Rhodoligotrophos appendicifer: one gene and its partners. The protein of the gene in region 1 interacts with the protein of each later gene in a pairwise test. Links are inferred from orthologs where the notes say so. Each region holds a gene or a part of one and is shown in the gene's direction. Other genes may lie near its edges. The genes, in order: ptsN, FKM97_RS19325 and trkA.

What was found.
Region 2: the proteins of ptsN (region 1) and FKM97_RS19325 interact in binary tests that used the Escherichia coli proteins (3 or more experiments, as listed by UniProt). The link is inferred for Rhodoligotrophos appendicifer from one-to-one orthologs.
Region 3: the proteins of ptsN (region 1) and trkA interact in binary tests that used the Escherichia coli proteins (3 or more experiments, as listed by UniProt). The link is inferred for Rhodoligotrophos appendicifer from one-to-one orthologs.

Annotation. Positions count from the first base shown.
Region 1 is NZ_VHKL01000001.1:248,922-251,836, forward strand. The notes cover bases 109-2,869. They hold ptsN (PTS IIA-like nitrogen regulatory protein PtsN), read left to right. Parts: upstream 109-1,134; coding sequence 1,135-1,605; downstream 1,606-2,869. Other genes in these bases: rpoN (RNA polymerase factor sigma-54), read left to right, coding at 109-615; FKM97_RS01155 (DUF1150 family protein), read right to left, coding at 1,637-1,900; FKM97_RS01160 (Hsp20 family protein), read right to left, coding at 1,988-2,419; FKM97_RS01165 (MAPEG family protein), read left to right, coding at 2,581-2,869. In the rest of the region: more of rpoN, read left to right, coding at 1-108; more of FKM97_RS01165, read left to right, coding at 2,870-2,915. UniProt on the Escherichia coli protein: Seems to have a role in regulating nitrogen assimilation.
Region 2 is NZ_VHKL01000009.1:48,508-51,888, forward strand. Bases 12-3,238 are described here. They hold FKM97_RS19325 (sensor histidine kinase), read left to right. Parts: upstream 12-347; coding sequence 348-3,038; downstream 3,039-3,238. Other genes in these bases: kdpC (potassium-transporting ATPase subunit KdpC), read left to right, coding at 12-345; FKM97_RS19330 (response regulator), read left to right, coding at 3,035-3,238. Outside these bases: more of kdpC, read left to right, coding at 1-11; more of FKM97_RS19330, read left to right, coding at 3,239-3,381. UniProt on the Escherichia coli protein: Member of the two-component regulatory system KdpD/KdpE involved in the regulation of the kdp operon. KdpD may function as a membrane-associated protein kinase that phosphorylates KdpE in response to environmental signals.
Region 3 is NZ_VHKL01000007.1:298,919-301,993, reverse strand. What follows is about bases 148-3,068. They hold trkA (Trk system potassium transporter TrkA), read left to right. Parts: upstream 148-878; coding sequence 879-2,258; downstream 2,259-3,068. Other genes in these bases: hflX (GTPase HflX), read left to right, coding at 2,692-3,068; hfq (RNA chaperone Hfq), read left to right, coding at 2,436-2,684; ntrX (nitrogen assimilation response regulator NtrX), read left to right, coding at 148-810. Outside these bases: more of ntrX, read left to right, coding at 1-147; more of hflX, read left to right, coding at 3,069-3,075. UniProt on the Escherichia coli protein: Part of the constitutive potassium transport systems TrkG and TrkH. May regulate the transport activity of TrkG and TrkH systems. Binds to NAD(+) and NADH.

The DNA of each region.
Region 1 (2,915 bases):
GCTCCCGACGGCACCTGGATCATAGAGCTCAACAGCGAAACCCTGCCCCGGGTTCTCGTGAACAATCAGTATTATTCCTCCATTGGCCGAAGCGGCGCTCGCGAACAGGATCGAGAATATATCTCGGAATGCCTCGCCAGCGCCAATTGGCTGGTGAAGAGCCTCGAGCAGCGGGCGAGAACGATCTTGAAGGTCTCCCGCGAGATCGTGCGTCAGCAGGATGCTTTCTTCGTGCACGGCGTCCAGTTTCTGCGTCCGCTTAATCTGCGGATGATCGCCGACGCGATCGAGATGCATGAGTCGACCGTCAGCCGCGTGACATCCAACAAATACATGGCCACGCCCCGCGGAACCTTCGAGCTGAAATACTTCTTCACGACCGCCATTGCGTCCGCCGAAGGTGGCGAATCACACTCCGCCGAAGCCGTGCGGCATCGAATGAAAGAGCTGATCGAGAGCGAAACGGCCGCCAGCGTCCTGTCCGATGACCGCATCGTCGAACTCCTTCGCGGCTCCGGCATCGACATCGCCCGAAGAACTGTCGCCAAATATCGCGAAGCATTAGGTATTTTATCTTCAGTACAACGCCGAAGAGAGAAGCAGGACTTCGCATGATCCGTAATATTTTTGCTCCATCCAAGTGATATTTGGTACATTTTTCAATAGGTGCAGCGAGATCCGGCAGATCGCCGAAGTTGCATTTCTTTAGATCCGTTTTGACAACCCACCCGGATGCATCAAAAGGAAGCCATTGACTTGTCGCGGCGACCTCATTACCTAGAGGCCGCCGCCGTGGGGGCGACCGTGATTTCAGTGCCAATCACGTTTTGGCATGTGCACGAAACATGGTAAGCTAATTGTTAATTGAGGGTGGATTTGAGGCGGTAAGGATCGAAGCCTTCGCCTCTCGGGACAGAAACAGAAAGCGACGGGCGGCGCTTCTGGAAGGATGAAAATCCATTTGTGGACATGGGTGTGGGAATCCGAATCGGATATCCGGTGCAGCCCTGTGCTTTGGCAATCAACAGCGTCAGCAAGCGACAACCACGTCGACATTTTGGAGTGAGATCGTTGGCTCTTTATCAGCTCAAGGGCGTAGTCACCGAGACTGTGCACCTTAGGAGACCCAATACCATGCAATTGTCCGACATTCTCTCGGCCGATGGAGTCGTGCCTTCGCTCAAAGTGAGCAGTAAGAAGCAGGCTCTTCACGAGCTGGCGGCAATTGCATCGAAGCAGACCGGACTGGATGTCCGCCAGATCTTCGATACGTTGCTGCAGAGAGAGCGGCTGGGGTCGACCGGACTGGGCCAGGGCATCGCTATCCCGCACGGGAAGCTTCCAGGCTTGTCCAAACTTCACACCGTTTTTGCGAGAGTCGCTCAACCGATCGAGTTCGATTCGGTCGATGATCAGCCCGTTGACCTCATTTTTGTGTTACTGGCGCCGGAAAGCGCAGGCGCCGACCATCTCAAAGCCCTCGCACGCATCTCGCGCCTGTTGAGAGACCCAGAAATCGTTGCAAAGCTCCGGGGGTCGGACAGTAGCGCTGCCCTTTATTCAATTCTGACTGAGCCGACGGCCTCTGCCTCGCACGCAGCTTGAGTCCTCAGAAACGCTACTCCCAACGACGGGACTAATGGACGCTCATCGGCTGAAGGTCGTGCTCGAAAGCATTCGCCACGGCGGCCTCATGACTCCCGGCTATGGCGACGGGCGTGCCATCAGCCGCATAGAGCGCAAAGAGACGGACATCGTCCGGCAGGGGGCTCATGGGCCCGATGAGCTCCGCCGCTTTCTCGTTGGCGATCTCGCGGACGTATCCGACCTTACCGCCGCCGAGCAAAGCAAACTCGGTTGCACTCATCAGCGGCTTAGCCGCAACGTCCTGACTATTCATAGCGATACTCCTGTAACGCACTAACGGCACACAACTGTGCTGCCGAAGAACACTCTTATTGCCAACGCTGAGAGGGAAGATTCAGTTTCATCCTCGCCCTTCGCGGATATCAATCGTCTTGACCAGCTTCTCCTGCTGCCGCCGCACCAGATCGACAGCCAGCATGCCATGTTCGAGAGAGGCACCCATCACTTCGATGCCATCGGCGAGAACGAAGGTCTTGAGAAACTGCCGTGCAGCGATGCCACGATGCAGATAGGCCCTTGAGCCATCATCCTTCTGCTTGCCTCGCACCACCAGCTGATTCTCTTCCACCTGCACCTGCAATTCGTCTCGGCCGAAACCCGCCACCGCAAGCGTAATCCGCAGATGCTGCGAGGCGTCCGTATCAGCAGTGAGCCGCTCGATGTTGTAAGGTGGGTACCCGTCGCTCGCGGTTTTACCCAAGCGATCAAGCAATCTTTCGATATCGTCGAACCCCAAGAGCAAGGGGCTCGAGAAAAGAGAAACGCGAGACATCGAAAAGCCCTCAGACAAGCAGCTTACGAATTGCGCCGGTGGATGTTCACCCTTGCGGCCACAGAGACGATGACCCGATCATGGCATCAACGCCTTAACGAAATCCAATATGGCGTCTCATTTCCCCTCGTTCAAGCTGATGAAAACTCGGAGAACGTTTCATGTCCACAGAACTTGTGATGCTCGCCTGGGCCGTCATCCTCGGGATCGCGCAGATAGCCTTTTCAGCCGGCCTTGTTGCCCAGCGACTGGGATTCGTGTGGGCGGCTGGGGATAGGGATGACCCTCGCCCGGACGCCTTGAAGGGCGTCTCAGGCCGCCTGCGGAGGGCGCAGAACAACTTCCTAGAGACCTTCGTATTCTTCGCCGTGGCCGTCCTGATGGTGGAGGTCACAGGCCGCCATAGCCCCGCAACCCTGTGGGGCGCCCAACTCTATTTCTGGTCCAGACTGATCTATGTGCCTCTCTACGCCCTCGGGACGCCCTATATCCGTAC
Region 2 (3,381 bases), on another replicon or contig:
TCGACCGGGGGCAGCAACCTCGGTCCGACGTCGAAGGTGCTCGTCGAGCGCGTGACGGCCGACTCGCAGCGGATCAGCGCCGAGAACGGCGGGGGCCGGGTGCCCGTGGACCTCGTCACCGCGTCCGCCAGCGGCCTCGACCCAGACATTTCGCCAGAAGCTGCAAGCTTCCAGGTGGCGCGCATCGCCGCCGCGAGAGGCATCGACACGGGAGCCATCCGGGCGCTGGTCGCCGAACGGACAGAGGGCCGCACGCTTGGTCTGCTTGGTGAACCGCGTGTCAATGTGCTCATGCTCAACCTCGCTCTCGACGAGCGTTTCCCGGCGCCGCCGGCCGGCGAGTGACGATGGAGAAGGAAAGCCGCCCGGTGCCCGAAGCCCTGCTCGCCGAAGCGGCGAAAGAGGGACGTGGGCGGCTGAAGATCTTCCTTGGGGCGGCCCCGGGCGTCGGCAAGACCTACGCCATGTTGGAAGCCGCCCAGCGCCGCAGGGCCGACGGCGTCGACGTGGTGATCGGCGTCGTCGAGACCCATGGCCGTGCCGAAACCGAGCGCCTCACGGTCGACCTGGAGGTCCTGCCACGGGCGCAGATCCCCTATGGAGGGCGCCTGCTCGCCGAAATGGATCTCGACGGCATCATCGCGCGGCGGCCGAAACTTGCCCTCGTCGATGAACTTGCCCACACAAATGTGCCGGGCAGCCGCCACGCCAAGCGCTGGCAAGACGTCGAGGAACTGCTGGCGGCCGGCATCGACGTCTACTCAACACTGAACATCCAACATCTGGAAAGCCTGAACGACGTCGTCGCGCGGATCGCACGGGTGAAGGTGCGCGAGACGGTCCCGGACAAGGTTCTGGAGCTCGCCGAGGACATCGAGCTGGTCGATCTTCCGCCGGAGGAACTCATCGAGCGGCTGCGCCAGGGCAAGGTCTACATTCATGACCAGATCGCCCGCGCGATCCAGAACTTCTTTTCCAAGGGCAACCTGACGGCGCTGCGCGAACTGGCCATGCGGGTTGCCGCCGACCGCGTCGATGCACAGATGGCCGCCCATATGAGGAGCCACGCCATCCCGGGGCCCTGGCCTGCACAGGACCGCGTCCTCGTCTGCGTCAACGAGGCTCCCGTCTCCAAGGCGCTGGTGAGGGCCGCCAAGCGGATGGCCGAGCGGTCGCGGACGGACTGGATCGCGGCGAGCGTGACGACGGCCCAGTCGGAGCATCTTCCCGACGCGGCCAAGGATGCGATCGCCGAGACATTGCGGCTGGCCGAGACGCTCGGCGCCGAGATCGCGACCATCAATGCCGAGAGCCACGTCGCCGACGAGATCCTCGTATTCGCACGCAGCCGCAACGTCTCCCGGATCGTGATCGGGCGGCCGCGGCCGCGCCTCTTCACGGCCAGTTTCTTCCGCGAGACCGTCGCCGAGGAGATCATCCGCAAGGCGGAGGACTTCGAGGTCACCATCGTCTCCCCTGATCCGACCGAAGCCCGCAAGGCGGTTATCCGGGCGCCGCGCCCGGCCATGGAGCGCGACCCGAAGGCCTATCTCTGGGCAACGCTGACCGTGGTCGTCACCGGCGCGACCGCCATGCTCGTCAACCGCATCTTCCCGGTCGAGAGCCTGTCGCTGTTCTTTCTGGTCGGCGTGCTCGCCGTGGCGAGCCGGTTCGGCCTGTGGCCGTCCATCTATGCCAGCGTGCTTGCCTTTCTCGGCTACAATTTCTTCCTCACCGAGCCCTATTACACGTTCGAGGTCGCCCATCAGAACGTGGTGGTGACGCTTTTCCTGTTCCTCCTGGTCGCGATCGTCACGGGCAATCTGGCGGCCCGTCTGCGCAACCAGGCCCAAGGCCAGAGGGCGATCGCGAAACGGACTGCGAACCTGTTCGACTTCGCCCGCAAGGTGGCAAGCGTGGCCTCACTTGACGACGTGGTCTGGGCGGCCGTCACGCATGTCGCCTCCACCATGCAATGCTCCGCGCTGATCCTGATGCCGGATGCGTCGGGCAAGCTCGCGATCGTCGGTGGCATGCCGCCGGAGGACCAGCTCGACGCGCGGGATCGGGGTGCTGCGGAATGGGCCTGGGACAAGCACGAGCCCGCCGGCTGGTCGTCCCAGACATTGCCCTCGGCCTCATGGCTGTTCCTGCCGATGAACAGTGCCGGCAGGGTGCATGGTCTGCTTGGCGTGCAGTTCGGCACGCGCCATTATATCACGACCGACGAGCGCCGACTGCTGGGTTCGCTCGTCGATCAGGTGGCCGTCGCCATCGAACGGACGAAGTTGGCGGCCGATATGGAGCAGTCGCGCCTGCTGGCGGAAACCGAAAGCCTGCGCGCGGCGCTGCTCTCTTCCGTCAGTCACGATCTGAGAACCCCTCTCGTCTCCATCATCGGTGCGGCCACCTCGCTGATTGAGGCCGACCGTGCGCTGGGTGAAGCAGGGCGAAGGGTGATGGCCGAGACGATCCGCGACGAAGGCGAGCGGCTCAATCGTTACGTCCAGAACCTTCTCGACATGACCAGGCTCGGCTACGGTGCCCTGAAGGTGTCGCGGGAACCGGTCGACCTCAGCGAGGTGGTCGGGCGCGCGCTTCGACGACTGGAGCGGGACCTTGCGGGGCATCGCGTGGTGCGCGACCTTCCAGCATCGCTGCCCGACGTGCCGGGCGACCCGGTGCTTCTGGAACAGGTGGTCACCAACATGCTCGATAATGCCGCGAAGTACGCCCCCCCTGGATCGGAGGTGAAGGTCGCCGTGGCGGAGACAGATGACAATCTCGTGCTGTCCATCTCCGACGAAGGCCCCGGCATCCCGGCAGCCGATCGGGCGCACGTCTTCGACATGTTCTTCCGAGTGCGCGCTGGCGACGGCCAGCCCGGCGGCACGGGGCTGGGGCTGGCCATCGCCAAGGGAATCGTCGATGCTCATGGCGGCGACATCAGAGCTGAGGTCGCGAAGGCCGACGGCCATGGCACCCGCATCGTGATGACGCTTCCGAAGACCGCGCCCCGCCGGCAGACACCCGCATGAACACGGGCCGTATCCTTCTGGTCGAGGATGATCCCGGCATCCGGAAGTTTCTGCGCGTGGCGCTGGAGGCGCAGGGGTTTAGCCTGGAAGAGGCCGCTACGGGGCGTGACGGAGTGGCAAAGGCGGCCACGGTCCAGCCGGATTTGGTGGTTCTCGATCTCGGCCTTCCAGACATGGACGGCAAGCAGGTAATCGCCCGGATCCGCGAATGGTCGCAGGTACCGATCCTGATCCTGTCCGTGCGCCAGTCGGAGGATGAGAAGGTCGCCGCCCTCGACGCGGGCGCCAATGATTACGTCGTGAAGCCCTTCGGCATCTCGGAGATGATGGCGCGCGTGCGGGC
Region 3 (3,075 bases), on another replicon or contig:
TTTGTCATCTTGTCCGCAGCAACAATGGCGCCGGAGCGAATGGAGGAAGAGCTTTTCGGGGTGGAGAACACAGATGGCTCCCTCGCCCGTATAGGGGCATTCGAAGAGGCTCATGGCGGCACGCTCTTCATCGACGAGGTCGCCGATATGCCCATAGAGACTCAGGGCAAGATACTGCGGGTTCTGGTCGACCAGACGTTTCTGCGCGTCGGCGGCTCGAACCGCGTTAAAGTCGATGTCCGTATCGTTTCCTCCACCTGCAGGGATCTGCCCCGCATGATTGAGCAGGGATTGCTCCGCGAGGATCTCTATCATCGTCTAAATGTGGTGCCGATACGCCTGCCTGCGCTCGGGGAAAGGCGCGATGATATTCCAGCTCTGATTTCACACTTCATTCGCCAGTATTCATCGATATCAGGGCAACCGATGCGCGATGTTTCTGATGACGCGCTGGCTATTTTGCAGACGCTTGACTGGCCGGGAAACGTCCGGCAGCTAAGGAACAATGTCGAACGGCTCATGATATTGGCGGGCGGCGAGCCAGGAACCGAGATCACTGCCTCGATGCTGCCGAGCGAGCTTGGCGGGTTCATGCCGCCGTTGGCCAATGGCAATGGTGCCGAACAACTGATGTCCTTGCCGCTTCGTGAAGCGCGCGAAATATTTGAACGCGAGTATCTAGCTGCGCAAATCGCTCGCTTTGGCGGCAACATCTCAAAGACGGCAGCCTTTGTCGGAATGGAGCGCTCAGCTCTTCATCGGAAGCTCAAGCTTTTGGGGGTAGGGGAAAAGGCGATGGAGCTCCATTAGCTTTGGACCGTATGTAATTTGAACGGGACAGTTGCCCGGGCGTCATCGCACAAGGCCAGCAGAAATCTATGAAGATCATTATCTGCGGGGCAGGGCAGGTGGGTCGTGGCATCGCCGAGCGGCTGGCCCGGGAGGACAACGATGTCACCATTATCGATGTCTCCCCTAAACTGATCCAGGCGGTAACGGACGCGCTAGACGTGCGTGGCTTCGTTGGCCACGGCTCCCATCCTGACATTCTTGAGCAGGCGGGAGCGCGTGATGCGGACATGATCATTGCCGTGACCATGGTCGATGAAGTCAACATGATGGCGTGCCAGATCGCGCATTCACTGTTTGATATTCCAACCAAGATCGCTCGAGTGAGAGCACAAACGTACCTTGATCCGAAATGGCGGACGCTCTACTCCCGTTCGAACCTTCCGATCGACGTGATCATCTCTCCGGAAACAGCCGTGGGCGAGATGGTTCTACGCCGGCTTAACTTGCCAGGCGCCTTCGAAGCCGTTCACTTCGTCGAAGAACAGGTCATCGCGATGGCGATCCGGCTGCGTGACAATTGTCCCGTGGTTGACACACCTTTGCGTCAGCTAACCGAGCTTTTTCCAGACCTCCAAGCCACAGTGGTCAGCATTGTTCGGAACGGTAAGCTTTTTGTTCCCCACGGCACCGACCAGATGCTTATCGGAGATGACATTTATGTAATTGCCGACCGCAGCCAAGCTGAACGTGTTCTGGGCCTGTTCGGGCATGAGGAAAAGCCAGCCCGCCGCGTTGTCATCGCCGGCGGAGGAAATATTGGCCTCTATGTTGCGACCAAGCTCGAAGAGCGCCAGGGGCGGGGCGTTCATGTGAAAATCATCGAGATCAACAGAGAGCGAGCAAGCTTGATCGCAGAAGACCTGCAGCGAACACTGGTCCTGCATGGAAGTTCTATGGAGCAGGAATTGCTGCGTGAAGCTGGAGCCCAAGAGGCTGACGCTTTTGTCGCGCTCACCAATGACGACAAGGTCAATATCTTGTCGGCGGTATTGGCAAAGCATGAAGGCGCCCAGCAAAGCTTCTGTCTGGTCTCCAGCCCAGATTTCAATCCCGTACTCAACACATTCGGCATCGATGCCTATATCAGTCCGCGGGCAGTGACCGTCTCAAGCATACTGCGCCACGTTCGTAGGGGGCGCATCCGTGGCGTCCATCCGGTCCAAAACGGGGAGGGCGAGGTGCTTGAGGTGGAGGCCCTCGAGACCTCTCCAGTGGTGGGCAAGCCCCTACGCGAGGCGGATCTGCCCGACGGTGTTCGGATCGGCGCAATCGTGCGGAACGGGAAGGTTTCGATTCCAAACGGCGCGACCGAAATCAAGCCTCGCGACCGCATTGTTATATTCGCTCTGGCCGGCATGGTGAGGGACGTTGAACATCTTTTCCGCGTGAGCCTCGAATATTTCTGATGCAGCACTCCTGTGGCTTCACAGACACTGTTGCTCGTCGTCGACCCGTCCTATGTATGTTAGCGTCTTGATGGGGCTTTGCCCCAATGCCGACAGGCTTTTGGCCTAAGGCTCGAGACTAGGACGAGCCGCGTGTGTGTGTGCGGCATCCGTCTTCAACATTATGCGGGAACGACAATGGCCTCAGAAAAACAGCAAAACCTGCAAGATATCTTCCTGAACAAAGTTCGGAAAGAACATGTCCCTTTGACCATTTTCCTGGTCAACGGGGTGAAGCTTCAAGGGGTGATCGTTTGGTTCGATAATTTCTGCGTCTTGCTGCGGCGGGACGGGCTTTCCCAGCTCGTTTACAAGCATGCAATTTCAACCATCATGCCCAGTGCTCCGATCAAACTTTACGAGGAAAACGGCGGTAGTGACGATTAAGGGCGAAATGCGAGAAACTGGAGATAGGCGGATTGCGCCCATCTCCTTTCAGGTCGAAGAAAGTTCGGCGACCCGTGCCTATCTGGTGCATGTGGGATTTCGCCGCCGTCCAGGTGCCGTCCTCGGTAGCGAGTCACTGATTCTGCGGGAGGAGGACGAGCGCCTGGAAGAAGCGCATGGGTTGGCGCTGGCCATCGACCTCGAAGTCCAGGGCATGATCTCCGTGATCCTGACAAAGGCGACGCCGGCCACTTTGATTGGCGGTGGTAAAGTCGAGGAGATCGCCGCTGAGCTGAAAGAGCTTGAAGTCGAGCTGGTTGTGGTGAACGCCTCCCTCACGCCTGTGCAACAACGAAATCTCGAACGCGCCTGGAACGCCAAGGTGCTCGAT